DNA from 3 places in the Acidovorax sp. GW835-FHT14B10 genome. Region 3 is predicted to be linked to each of the others. Evidence: predicted binding sites of a transcription regulator. Region 3 holds the regulator's gene; each other region holds the start of a gene.
The links. Region 3 encodes FNR, which switches genes on or off when oxygen is low (the NO sensors DNR and NnrR bind a similar motif). Its sites were predicted from a motif close to TTGATNNNNATCAA; they were not measured.

Region 1 (3,272 bases), on a different contig from region 3:
GATGTTCGGCAGCTGGGTCGTGACGGGGCGCGCCGGGTCGGACAGGTCGGTGATCCAGATGGCGTTGGCGTCGAACAGGCTGTAGGCAAAGCGCCGGCCCGGCAGATCGACCAGGCCGACCACGCGCGAGAGCTGGCCGTTCGCGTATGCGGCCGGAATGTCGGCCACCAGCTCCAGCGTGGTGGCGTTGAAGGCCTTGATGCCACCGGGCGTGTAGTTCTGCGCCACCACCAGGCTGCCGTCGGCGCTGATGGCGCCGCCAATCGAGTTCCCGGCCTGCATCACCCGCGCCGTTATGCGCTGCGTCAGCAAGTCGACCTTGGTGAGCGCGCCGTCGCGCCCGAAAACATAGGCGTAGCGGCCGTCGCGCGAGAACACCACCGAGGCGTGCGAGAGGTCGCCCAGGCCGGTCACCTGGGCCAGCAGCGTGCGCTGGCTGGTGTTGACGATGGCCAGGGTGCCGGGGGGGGGGGCCACCACCCACCCAGATCGCCCGTGCCGCGCAATGGCAGGTCGGCGGGGACGCCGGAAGCACTGGCAACGCTGGCGCAGCCGCTCAGCAACAGCGGGGTGGTGCCCAGAAGGCTCAGGCAGTGGCGGCGTTTCATGGACGGTCTTTCACAGATTCGGGGAACCCGGCGAACAGTTGCTGGGCAATCCACAGGGCATCGGCTTCGCTGAGCATGGCTTTCCAGGGCGCCATCGGCGTGCCGGGGCGGCCGTGGTAGATGGTCGCGACGATGGAGTCGAACGGCTTGTCGGCCAGGGCTTCGCGGGTGAGCGCGGGGCCCAGGCCACCGGTCAGGCGCAGGCCGTGGCACGAGCCGCAGTCCTGGCGCACCATGCGCACCAGCGCTTGCTGGCGTGGCGTGGTGGGTGGGGTGGGTTGGGCATGGAGTCCGGCGGTGCCGGCCAGCAAGGCCAGCCAGATGCCGAGCCGGGGCAGGCCCCGCAGGCAGCTGCCGGCCTTGGGTGAGTTGCCCATCTGGGTAAGGCGGGGCGACTGCGGCGCGTTCTTGTCGTGCATGGCCCAATATCGCTGGATTTGCCGCTATCGTCCTTGATGTGCATCAAGGACGACGGGCCCTGGCGTTTTGACAATCGGGCCATTGCCTTCAACCGTGCACCGTTCCACATGGAAACCCCGATGGATACCGCCTGCTCCCCTTCGCTGCCCCCCCACGACAGCACTCCCACCGCCCTTTTGGGTGGTCCTTCCAACCGGCTGGCGTCTTCCGAGTGGGGGCGGGTGACCCTGGTGGGCGCCGGGCCCGGCGATGCCGAACTGCTCACGCTCAAGGCGGCCCGCGTGCTGGCCAGCGCCGACCTGGTGCTGTATGACCACCTTGTGTCCGATGACGTGCTGCAGCATGTGGCCCCCGGCGCCGAGCGGATCTACGTGGGCAAGCAAAGCCGCAACCACACCCTGCCGCAGGAGGGCATCATCGATCTGATGGTGCGGCTGGCGCAAAGCGGCCGGTCGCTCGTGCGGCTCAAGGGGGGTGACCCCTACATCTTCGGGCGCGGCGGCGAGGAAGCCCAGGCGCTGGCCGCTATGGGCATTGCCTGCGAGACCGTGCCCGGCATCAGCGCGGCCCAGGGTGCTGCAGCGGCCACCGGCATCCCCCTCACGCACCGCGACCATGCCGCCATGCTGGTGTTTGCCACGGGCCACCTGCAGGGCGAAGAGGGCGAGCGCACCGTTGCGCTGGACTGGGCTGCACTGGCGCGGCCCCGCCAGACCGTGGTGATCTACATGGGCGTGGGCACCTTGCCCACCATCTGCGCCCAGCTCATCGCCCATGGCTTGCCCGCCAGCACACCGGCGGCGATGGTCGAGCGTGCGACATTGCCCGGGCAGCGCAGCATCGTGGGCACGCTGCAAACCTTGCCCGCGCTGAGCGTGGCCCACGGCGTGCACCCGCCTGCGCTGATCATGATTGGCGAAACGGTGGCGCTGCAGGCGCAAATCGGATCGCCCATCGGGGTGTTCACCGGCTTGCCGGGGTCCCCCGACGCTGCGCCCGCCCCGGCGCGGGCCTGCACCGCCTGATCAGCCTGCGCGGGTCGCCACGGCGCGGGGATGGTCGGGCGCCGCAGGGATTGCCGCTGCGCACTCGGGTGCGCCAGCCCCTGGGGTGGCGTCGGCCTGCAGGGGCGAGGGGTCCCGCAGCCAGCCCCAGACGATCAGCACCTGCGCGGCGTAGTAGGTGGACAGCACCCAGAACTGCGCCATGGGCAAGGCCTGCACAAAGCGGTGGGTGGCCAGCAGTGAATCGCTCAGCATGAAAAAGCAGGCGCCCGCCGCCACCCTGCGCGCCGCGCTGCTGCCCAGCACCTGGGCGCGCCCCAGGGCCTGCGCGGCCATCAGGGCGATGACCAGCACATAGGCCGCCACCGGGCCGCGCAATGCGGCGGGCAGACCACCCGTCCACAAAAAGGCGTACATGGCAGCGCCCACGGCCAGCGTGCCTGCCAGTGCGCCGCGGTGGGCAAACCACGGCACCCCCCGGCGGAACAGGGCGATATAAGCCAGGTGCGCGCCCAGAAAGCTCACCAGGCCGGGAATGAAAAGCCCGTTCCGCATCAGGAACACATCACCGGCCAGCGACAGCACCAGCGCCAGCACCATCGTGGTCCAGGGTTTTGCATCGAATTGGCTTTTGTCGCTTATGGATAAAGCACTAAATGCTATTAATACAATAGCAATAGCCATCGCCAGGGGCTTGAACAGCCAGTGCCACTCGGTCCAGCCCACGGCACTGGTGGCGGTGGCCAGGGCGCCCGCCTCGATCATCAGCGCCAGCAGCATGCCGATGCGCCCCTGCACCACGGCGCCCAGGGCCCACTGCACGGCCAGCAGTGCCGCGAACCAGGCCAGGTTGTGCGCCAGCGGGGCGCTGTCGGCGTGCCACAGAAATACCGAAACACCCGGGAGCAACAGCGCAAACTGCACGCAGGCAAACCAGCGCGTGACCGGCGCCATGGCCGGGTTGAAGCGCGGCATCTGCGCGATGTCGAAGGCCGGCTTGGGAAAGCGCTCGGCCACATCGGCGGGCCGCCAGCCTGGGGGCTTGATCCACACCCTGAGCTTGTCGCCCCAGCGGCGCGCGTGCCAGCTGTCGTGCGCCAGCCCGGCATACACCTGGGCATTGGCCCACAGCGGGTCCCAGCTGTTGAGCTGGCCGCGCGTGCCATACACACATTTTTCCTGCGCGTCCTCGTCCTTGAAGGTGCCAAACAGGCGGTCCCACAGGATGAGGATGCCGCCG
Region 2 (3,272 bases), on a different contig from region 3:
CCTGGGACCACATCGCCGGCTATGCCTGCTTCAACGACGCCACCGCGCGCGACTGGCAGCGCCACACCCACCAGTGGACGCCCGGCAAAAACTTTCCTGCGACCGGCCCGCTCGGCCCCTTCATGGCCACGCGCAAGGCCATTCCCGACATCACGCAGCTCACGCTGGAAACCAGACTCAACGGCGCCGTCATGCAGCACGCCAGCGTGGCCGATCTGATCTTCACCGTGCCTGTGATCATCGAATACCTGTCGAACTTCACCAACCTGTCGGCCGGCGATGTCATTGCCACCGGCACGCCGGGTGGGGTGGGCGATAAGCGCCAGCCCCCCGCCTACATGCACGTGGGCGACGTGATCGAAGTGGAGATCACCGGCCTAGGCCGTCTGCGCAACGCCGTGGTCGATGCGGCCTGAGCACAAGTCCAAGGAGAAAAATGGCCTCCGGTGCTTATCCAGAAAGCGCCGATTGCAATTAGATTGATAGCTTAAGCAGCCGTCTGACGGCGCTTGCCTGCCAGCCACAGCAAGGCTGCGCCCGTGACCGCAATGGGAACCAGCGAGCCCGCGTTCAGCAGCGTCCAGCCCTGCGTGGTGACCAGCACGCCTGACGAAAAAGAGCTGAGCGCCAGCGTGGCAAACACGCAGAAATTGATGGCGGCCTGGGCACGGTCTTTTTCTTCGGGGCGGTAGGCCGTCAGGGCCAGCGCCGTGGCGCCGGTGAACAGAAAATTCCAGCCCACGCCCAGCAGGAACAGGGCCACGCCAAAGTGCTGCAGCTCCAGCCCCATGAGTGCAATCACCACGCAGGCCGCGTTCAGCAGCACGCCCGCCCCCATGACAGCCAGCACGCCAAAGCGCTTGATGAGGTGGCCCGTGAAGAAGCCCGGCGCAAACATGCCGATCACATGCCACTGCAGCACCGTCGCCGCATCGTCAAAGGCGAAGCCGCACACCTGCATGGCCAGCGGCGTGGCGGCCATCAGCAGGTTCATCACGCCGTAGCCCAGGGCGGCACCCAGCACCGCCACGATGAAAGCTGGTTGCCGCATCAGTTCGGCCAGGGGCCGGCCTTGGGCGGGCTGGCCTGCCGCGTCGAGTACCGGAGGCTGCACCTCAAAGCGGATGGCGGCCATGCACGCCATGGCGATGAGCGCCACGCCCATCAGCGCGATGTAAGCCCCCGCAAAAGGCGCAGGGAACAGCGTGCGCGTGGCGCTGGCCAGGTTGGGGCCCGTGACGGCGCCCAGCAGGCCACCGGCGAGCACCAGTGAAACGGCCTTTTCGCGGAAAGCAGGCAGCGACAGTTCGGCGGCCGCAAAGCGGTAGAGCTGGCCGTTGGCGCTGTAGTAGCCTGCCACCAGGGTCGCGGTGCACAGCAGCCAGAAGTTGGCGCTGAAAGCCGCCCAGGCACACAGCGCGGCGGATGCCACCGCCACGGCCAGTCCGATCTGGAACGACACCTGCCGCCCCCAGCGCTTTTGGCTGCGCGCCACCAGCGGGGTGGACAGCGCGCCGCCCACCACATAGCCCATCACGGGCAGCGTGGCCATCCAGCCGAACGGCGCCAGTTGCAGGCCCACGAGGCCGTTGATGGCGATGAAGACCACGTTGTTGGTCAGGAAAAGGCCCTGGCACAGGGCCAGCAGCCAGAGGTTTCTGTTCACGGCGGTTGGGGTGTGGGGATAAAGGGTAGAGCCTACCCGCTGTGCGGGTCCCGCCCGAAAACAGGGCCTGCATCAAAGTCCGATGGCATTTGTCTGGCATTGTGGGCTGCAGTTGATGAAGATCAGCCACCCTGTGGCCAGGGACCGCTAAGGTGCCGCCAATGCCGTGGCTCCATGCCCGGAGCCGGCCATTGATCGTTTGCCATGGAATCCCTGAACCCTACTGCGGCCCCCCCTGCGGTGCCTGCCCTTGAACTGGTCTGCCCCGCCGGCAGCCTGCCTGCCCTGAAGGCGGCGGTGGACAACGGTGCCAACTGTGTCTACCTGGGCCTGCGCGACGCCACCAACGCCCGCAACTTTGCCGGCCTCAATTTCGACGAGGCGGCCATCGCCAATGGCATCCGCTACGCGCACGAGCGCGGCTGCAAGGTGTTCATGGCGCTGAACACGTACCCGCAGGCGTCCGACCCCGCGCCCTGGCGCAGCGCCATGGACAAGGCGGTGGACCTGGGCGTGGACGCCGTCATCCTGGCCGACCCCGGGCTCATGCAATACGCCGCGCAGCGCCATCCGCAATTGCGCCTGCACCTGTCGGTGCAGGGCTCGGCCACCAACTACGAGGCCATCAATTTCTACCGCGAGCAGTTCGGCATCGTGCGCGCCGTGCTGCCGCGCGTGCTGTCGATGGAGCAGGTGCGCCAGGTCATCGACAAGACGCCGGTGGAGATCGAGGTGTTTGGTTTTGGCAGCCTGTGCGTGATGGTCGAGGGGCGCTGCGCGCTGTCGTCCTACGTCACGGGCGAATCGCCCAACACGCATGGCGTGTGCTCGCCGCCGAAGGCCGTGCGCTGGCAGGAGACGCCGCAGGGCCGCGAGTCGCGCCTGAACGGTGTGCTGATCGACCGCTACGCACCCGGCGAGAACGCCGGCTACCCCACCTTGTGCAAGGGCCGCTTCGACGTGGGCGACGACGAGAACTACTACGCCATCGAAGAGCCCACCAGCCTCAACACGCTGGAGCTGCTGCCCCAGCTGCTGAAAATCGGCGTGCGCGCCATCAAGATCGAAGGCCGCCAGCGCAGCCCCGCGTATGTGGCGCAGGTCACCAAGGTCTGGCGCGAAGCCATGGACCAGTGCCTGGCCAATCCCCACCGCTACGCCCCCAAGACGACCTGGATGGCCAGCCTCGACCAGGTGGCCGAGGGCCAGCAGCACACGCTGGGCGCCTACCACCGCCCCTGGAAATGACGCACCCCGGAGACCGCACCATGAAACTATCCCTGGGTCCGTTGCTGTACTACTGGCCGCGCGAAACCATCTTCGCTTTCTATGAGGCCATGGCCGCCACGCCGCTCGACGTGGTCTATCTGGGCGAAACTGTGTGCTCGCGCCGCCATGAGTTGCGCCTGGCCGACTGGTTGGACATCGCCCGCATGCTGCAGGACGCGGGCAAGCAGGCCGTGCTGTCCACGCAGGTGCTGATCGAGTCGGGCTCGGATGTGAGCGTGCTGCACAAGATCGCCGCCAACACCGACTTCACCGTCGAGGCCAACGACATGGGCGCGGTGCGCTGCCTGTCGGGCCAGCGCCCCTTCGTGGCCGGTCC
Region 3 (3,272 bases):
CACCTTGGCTGATGCAGCGGGCAATTCTGTCGAGATGATGCGCCGCTGCGGCTTGAAACGATCGGGCAAATGGGCGTAGGCATACAAAGCGATTCGGTCGGGGCGCAATTGGGCCACCTGTGCCAGCGTGCGATCAAACGACTCGGGGGTCTGGCGCGGCAGCCCGTAAATCAAATCCACATTGACCGACTCAAAGCCCAGCGCACGAGACGCTTCCACCAGCGCAAACACCTGCTCTGCGGGCTGAATGCGGTGCACCGCCTTCTGAACCTCGGCATCAAAATCCTGCACACCGAAGCTCAATCGATTGAAGCCCAGTTCCGCCAGCACCGCCAGCCGATCCGAAGTGACCGTGCGAGGATCCACCTCGATGGAATACTCACCACCCGGCGCAAAGGTGAAACTGCGCCGCAGCGTTGCCATGAGCTGGCGCAGTCCGTCATCCGAAAGGAAGGTCGGCGTGCCGCCCCCGAGGTGCAACTGGCTGACCACCTGTCCGGTGCCGCAGTGGGCCGTGTGCAGATCAATCTCGCGGCTGAGGTAGCGCAAATACACGTCGGCACGGTCATGGTGCTTGGTGATGATCTTGTTGCAGGCACAGTAGTAGCACAACGATTCGCAAAACGGAATGTGGACATACAGCGACAGAGGCAGTGCCATGGCCGTAGCGCCAAGCCGGCGCTGTGACAGCGCCAAGACATAGTCCTCTTGCCCAAAAGCCTCCACAAACCGGTCAGCCGTGGGGTAGGAGGTATAGCGCGGTCCTGGTATGTCAAAACGGCGCAGAAGTTCTGGGGTAACAGAGGTCATGGGAAAATATCCTTGCGTGCATTGATACTGTGCCGTACCCTTTGATCCACGTCCTTGACTTTAATCAAGAAGACGAATGGGCACAGGAGGGACAATTTGATTCAAGTCAGCCACCACGCGTGCACTGCGGGACAATGGAGTCCCAGCAGATACAAGCCAATTACCCTGACCTGTCCAGGTCCCAGTGCCCATGAACCCGCAATCCATCAAAGTCGCCTGCTCCAACTGTAACCTGCGAGAACTGTGCATGCCCGTAGGCCTGAACGAGCAGCAGTTGCAACGCATTGACGATATCGTGGCAGTGCGGCGAAAAATCAAGCGGGGAGGTACTCTCTTTCGCAATGGAGAGTCGTTTACTTCTCTCTATGCCATTCGCACCGGGTTTTTCAAGACCTGCGTCGCTACCGAAGATGGGCGCGACCAGGTCACAGGCTTTCAGATGGCGGGTGAAATCATTGGACTCGATGGCATCGTCAACGACCATCACACCTGTGACGCAGTCGCCCTCGAAGATGCCGAAGTGTGTGTCATGCCCTTTGATCGCATCGAAGAACTATCGCGCGAAGTCACGGCGCTGCAACACCACGTTCACAAGATCATGAGCCGGGAAATCGTTCGTGAACACGGCGTGATGCTTTTGCTGGGCAGCATGCGCGCAGAAGAGCGCCTGGCTGCGTTCCTGCTCAACCTGGTGCAACGCCTGCATGCCCGTGGGTTCTCGCAGTCCGAACTGGTATTGCGAATGACACGGGAAGAGATCGGCAGCTACCTTGGACTCAAGCTGGAGACGGTCAGCCGCACGTTCTCGAAGTTTGTGGAAGATGGCACGGTGGAAGTCAAACAACGCCATGTCCGCATTCTGGACACCGATGCACTCAAGCGCATTGTCAACAACCAGCAGGCTTGTCACTGATCGCTGTTCAGGTATTTAACCGTCACGGGCATGACGATGCCTTGCGACAATCGCCCGGTCGAGCATCCGGAGGCACGGGGCAGCGGTTGAGTTCAAAGGGGGACATGGAGAGCAGCGTCGTCAGCGCGCTGGCAGCCATGGTAATGGTCCAGAACGCAAAGAACGCAAGGGTATAGACCCCCTGGCGAGACAGTGTCAATGGTTGACCGAACCAATGAAGATCCTGTGGATCCACCATGGCGAAAACCAGCATTTCCAGGATCCCGGCCACCAGAAAAGCGGGCCAGGCAATCCACATCAGGCGTTGTGTCCACATCGTGTGTTTCCTTGGGGTTGCGGAGGGCGTGTGCATGCGACCAGTTGGACTCTGGTTCAGCGAGGCTGATCTACGGCAGGTGTTGCCGCATGGTTGCGGCCCTTGAGCGCAGGGGCCAAGCTTTTCTCTGGCTGTGCCAGCGTCTGGTTGATCTCCATCCCCTTGCGGTAATAGTCCTCCTCGACGACGGGGTCCGGCCGACTCATGGCAAGCCACAACGTAATGAAGCCGGCAATCACCACAATGACCGGTCCGGCAATCACCAGCCAGACATGCCCAAACTTCCACCATGGCCGGGGTTCGGGAGTAATAACGGGGCTGGTTGGCATGAAAACTCCTCAGGTATCAGCATACAGACCACAAGACGCCATGCAGCGCCCAGCGTGACCTTCATTCAATTGACTCAGCGTGGCACCAGGAATATGGATTTCTCACTCACCTTGCCGCTGCTTTCCAGTGCAGATATGTCGAAATGAATCGCATGGGAACCAGGGGCCGCAGATCCATACGGGATCTGCAGCCGCACCGCTACCCAACGGGATTCTGCGGCACCAATGTCAACCTCCTGCTCTGACGCCACTTCCATGCCATCCAGCCCGCTCGCAGTAATGCGGTAGCGCTGCGCAGCCTCTGTGGCATTCATGATCTGCAGTCGATAGACATTTTCAAGCTTGCCTCCCGCAACAATGCGGGACAAGGCGGCACGGTCACGCACGATGTCCACCTTCAGGGGGGTACGCGTGGTCAGGCTCGCCAGCATGCCCACGCACAAAGCCACCAGAACCGCGGTGTAGATGAGCACGCGAGGACGCAAGACATGTCGCCAGATTTGCGACTGAGTCCAGCGATGCAGAACACCATTCTGGGTTGAATACCGTATCAACCCTCTGGGGTAATGCATCTTGTCCATCACGGTATTGCAGGCATCCACGCAAAGACCGCAGCCAATGCATTCATATTGCAAACCCTTGCGGATGTCGATGCCCACGGGACACACCTGTACACACAAGGTGCAGTCGATGCATTCGCCCAGACCCTTGGCCTTGTAGTCCACCGTCTTGACCCTGGGCCCGCGCGGCTCGCCGCGGGCTTCGTCATAGGTCACGATGAGGGTATCGCGATCGAACATTGCGCTCTGGAAACGCGCATAGGGGCACATGTATTTGCAAACCTGCTCCCGAAGGAAGCCGGCGTTGCCATAAGTGGCCAAGCTGTAGAAAAACACCCAGAAAA

Region 1: the regulator FNR is predicted to act here: its motif matches at 1,061-1,074, upstream of cobA (uroporphyrinogen-III C-methyltransferase).
Region 2: the regulator FNR is predicted to act here: its motif matches at 1,779-1,792, upstream of ubiU (ubiquinone anaerobic biosynthesis protein UbiU).

Annotation. Positions count from the first base shown of each region.
Region 1 is NZ_JBXAGC010000017.1:14,689-17,960, reverse strand. Features, by position in the region: partial or broken gene AC1Q5S_RS14175 (cytochrome D1 domain-containing protein) at 1-608, opposite strand, end outside; gene AC1Q5S_RS14170 (c-type cytochrome) at 605-1,027, opposite strand; gene cobA (uroporphyrinogen-III C-methyltransferase) at 1,148-2,053, shown strand; gene AC1Q5S_RS14160 (lysoplasmalogenase family protein) at 2,054-3,272, opposite strand, start outside.
Region 2 is NZ_JBXAGC010000003.1:180,930-184,201, reverse strand. Features, by position in the region: gene AC1Q5S_RS04195 (fumarylacetoacetate hydrolase family protein) at 1-416, shown strand, start outside; gene AC1Q5S_RS04190 (MFS transporter) at 488-1,666, opposite strand; gene ubiU (ubiquinone anaerobic biosynthesis protein UbiU) at 1,871-2,914, shown strand; gene AC1Q5S_RS04180 (U32 family peptidase) at 2,935-3,272, shown strand, end outside.
Region 3 is NZ_JBXAGC010000006.1:73,471-76,742, forward strand. Features, by position in the region: gene hemN (oxygen-independent coproporphyrinogen III oxidase) at 1-810, opposite strand, end outside; gene fnr (fumarate/nitrate reduction transcriptional regulator Fnr) at 1,001-1,723, shown strand; gene AC1Q5S_RS06705 (hypothetical protein) at 1,746-2,039, opposite strand; gene AC1Q5S_RS06710 (FixH family protein) at 2,096-2,368, opposite strand; gene ccoG (cytochrome c oxidase accessory protein CcoG) at 2,443-3,272, opposite strand, start outside.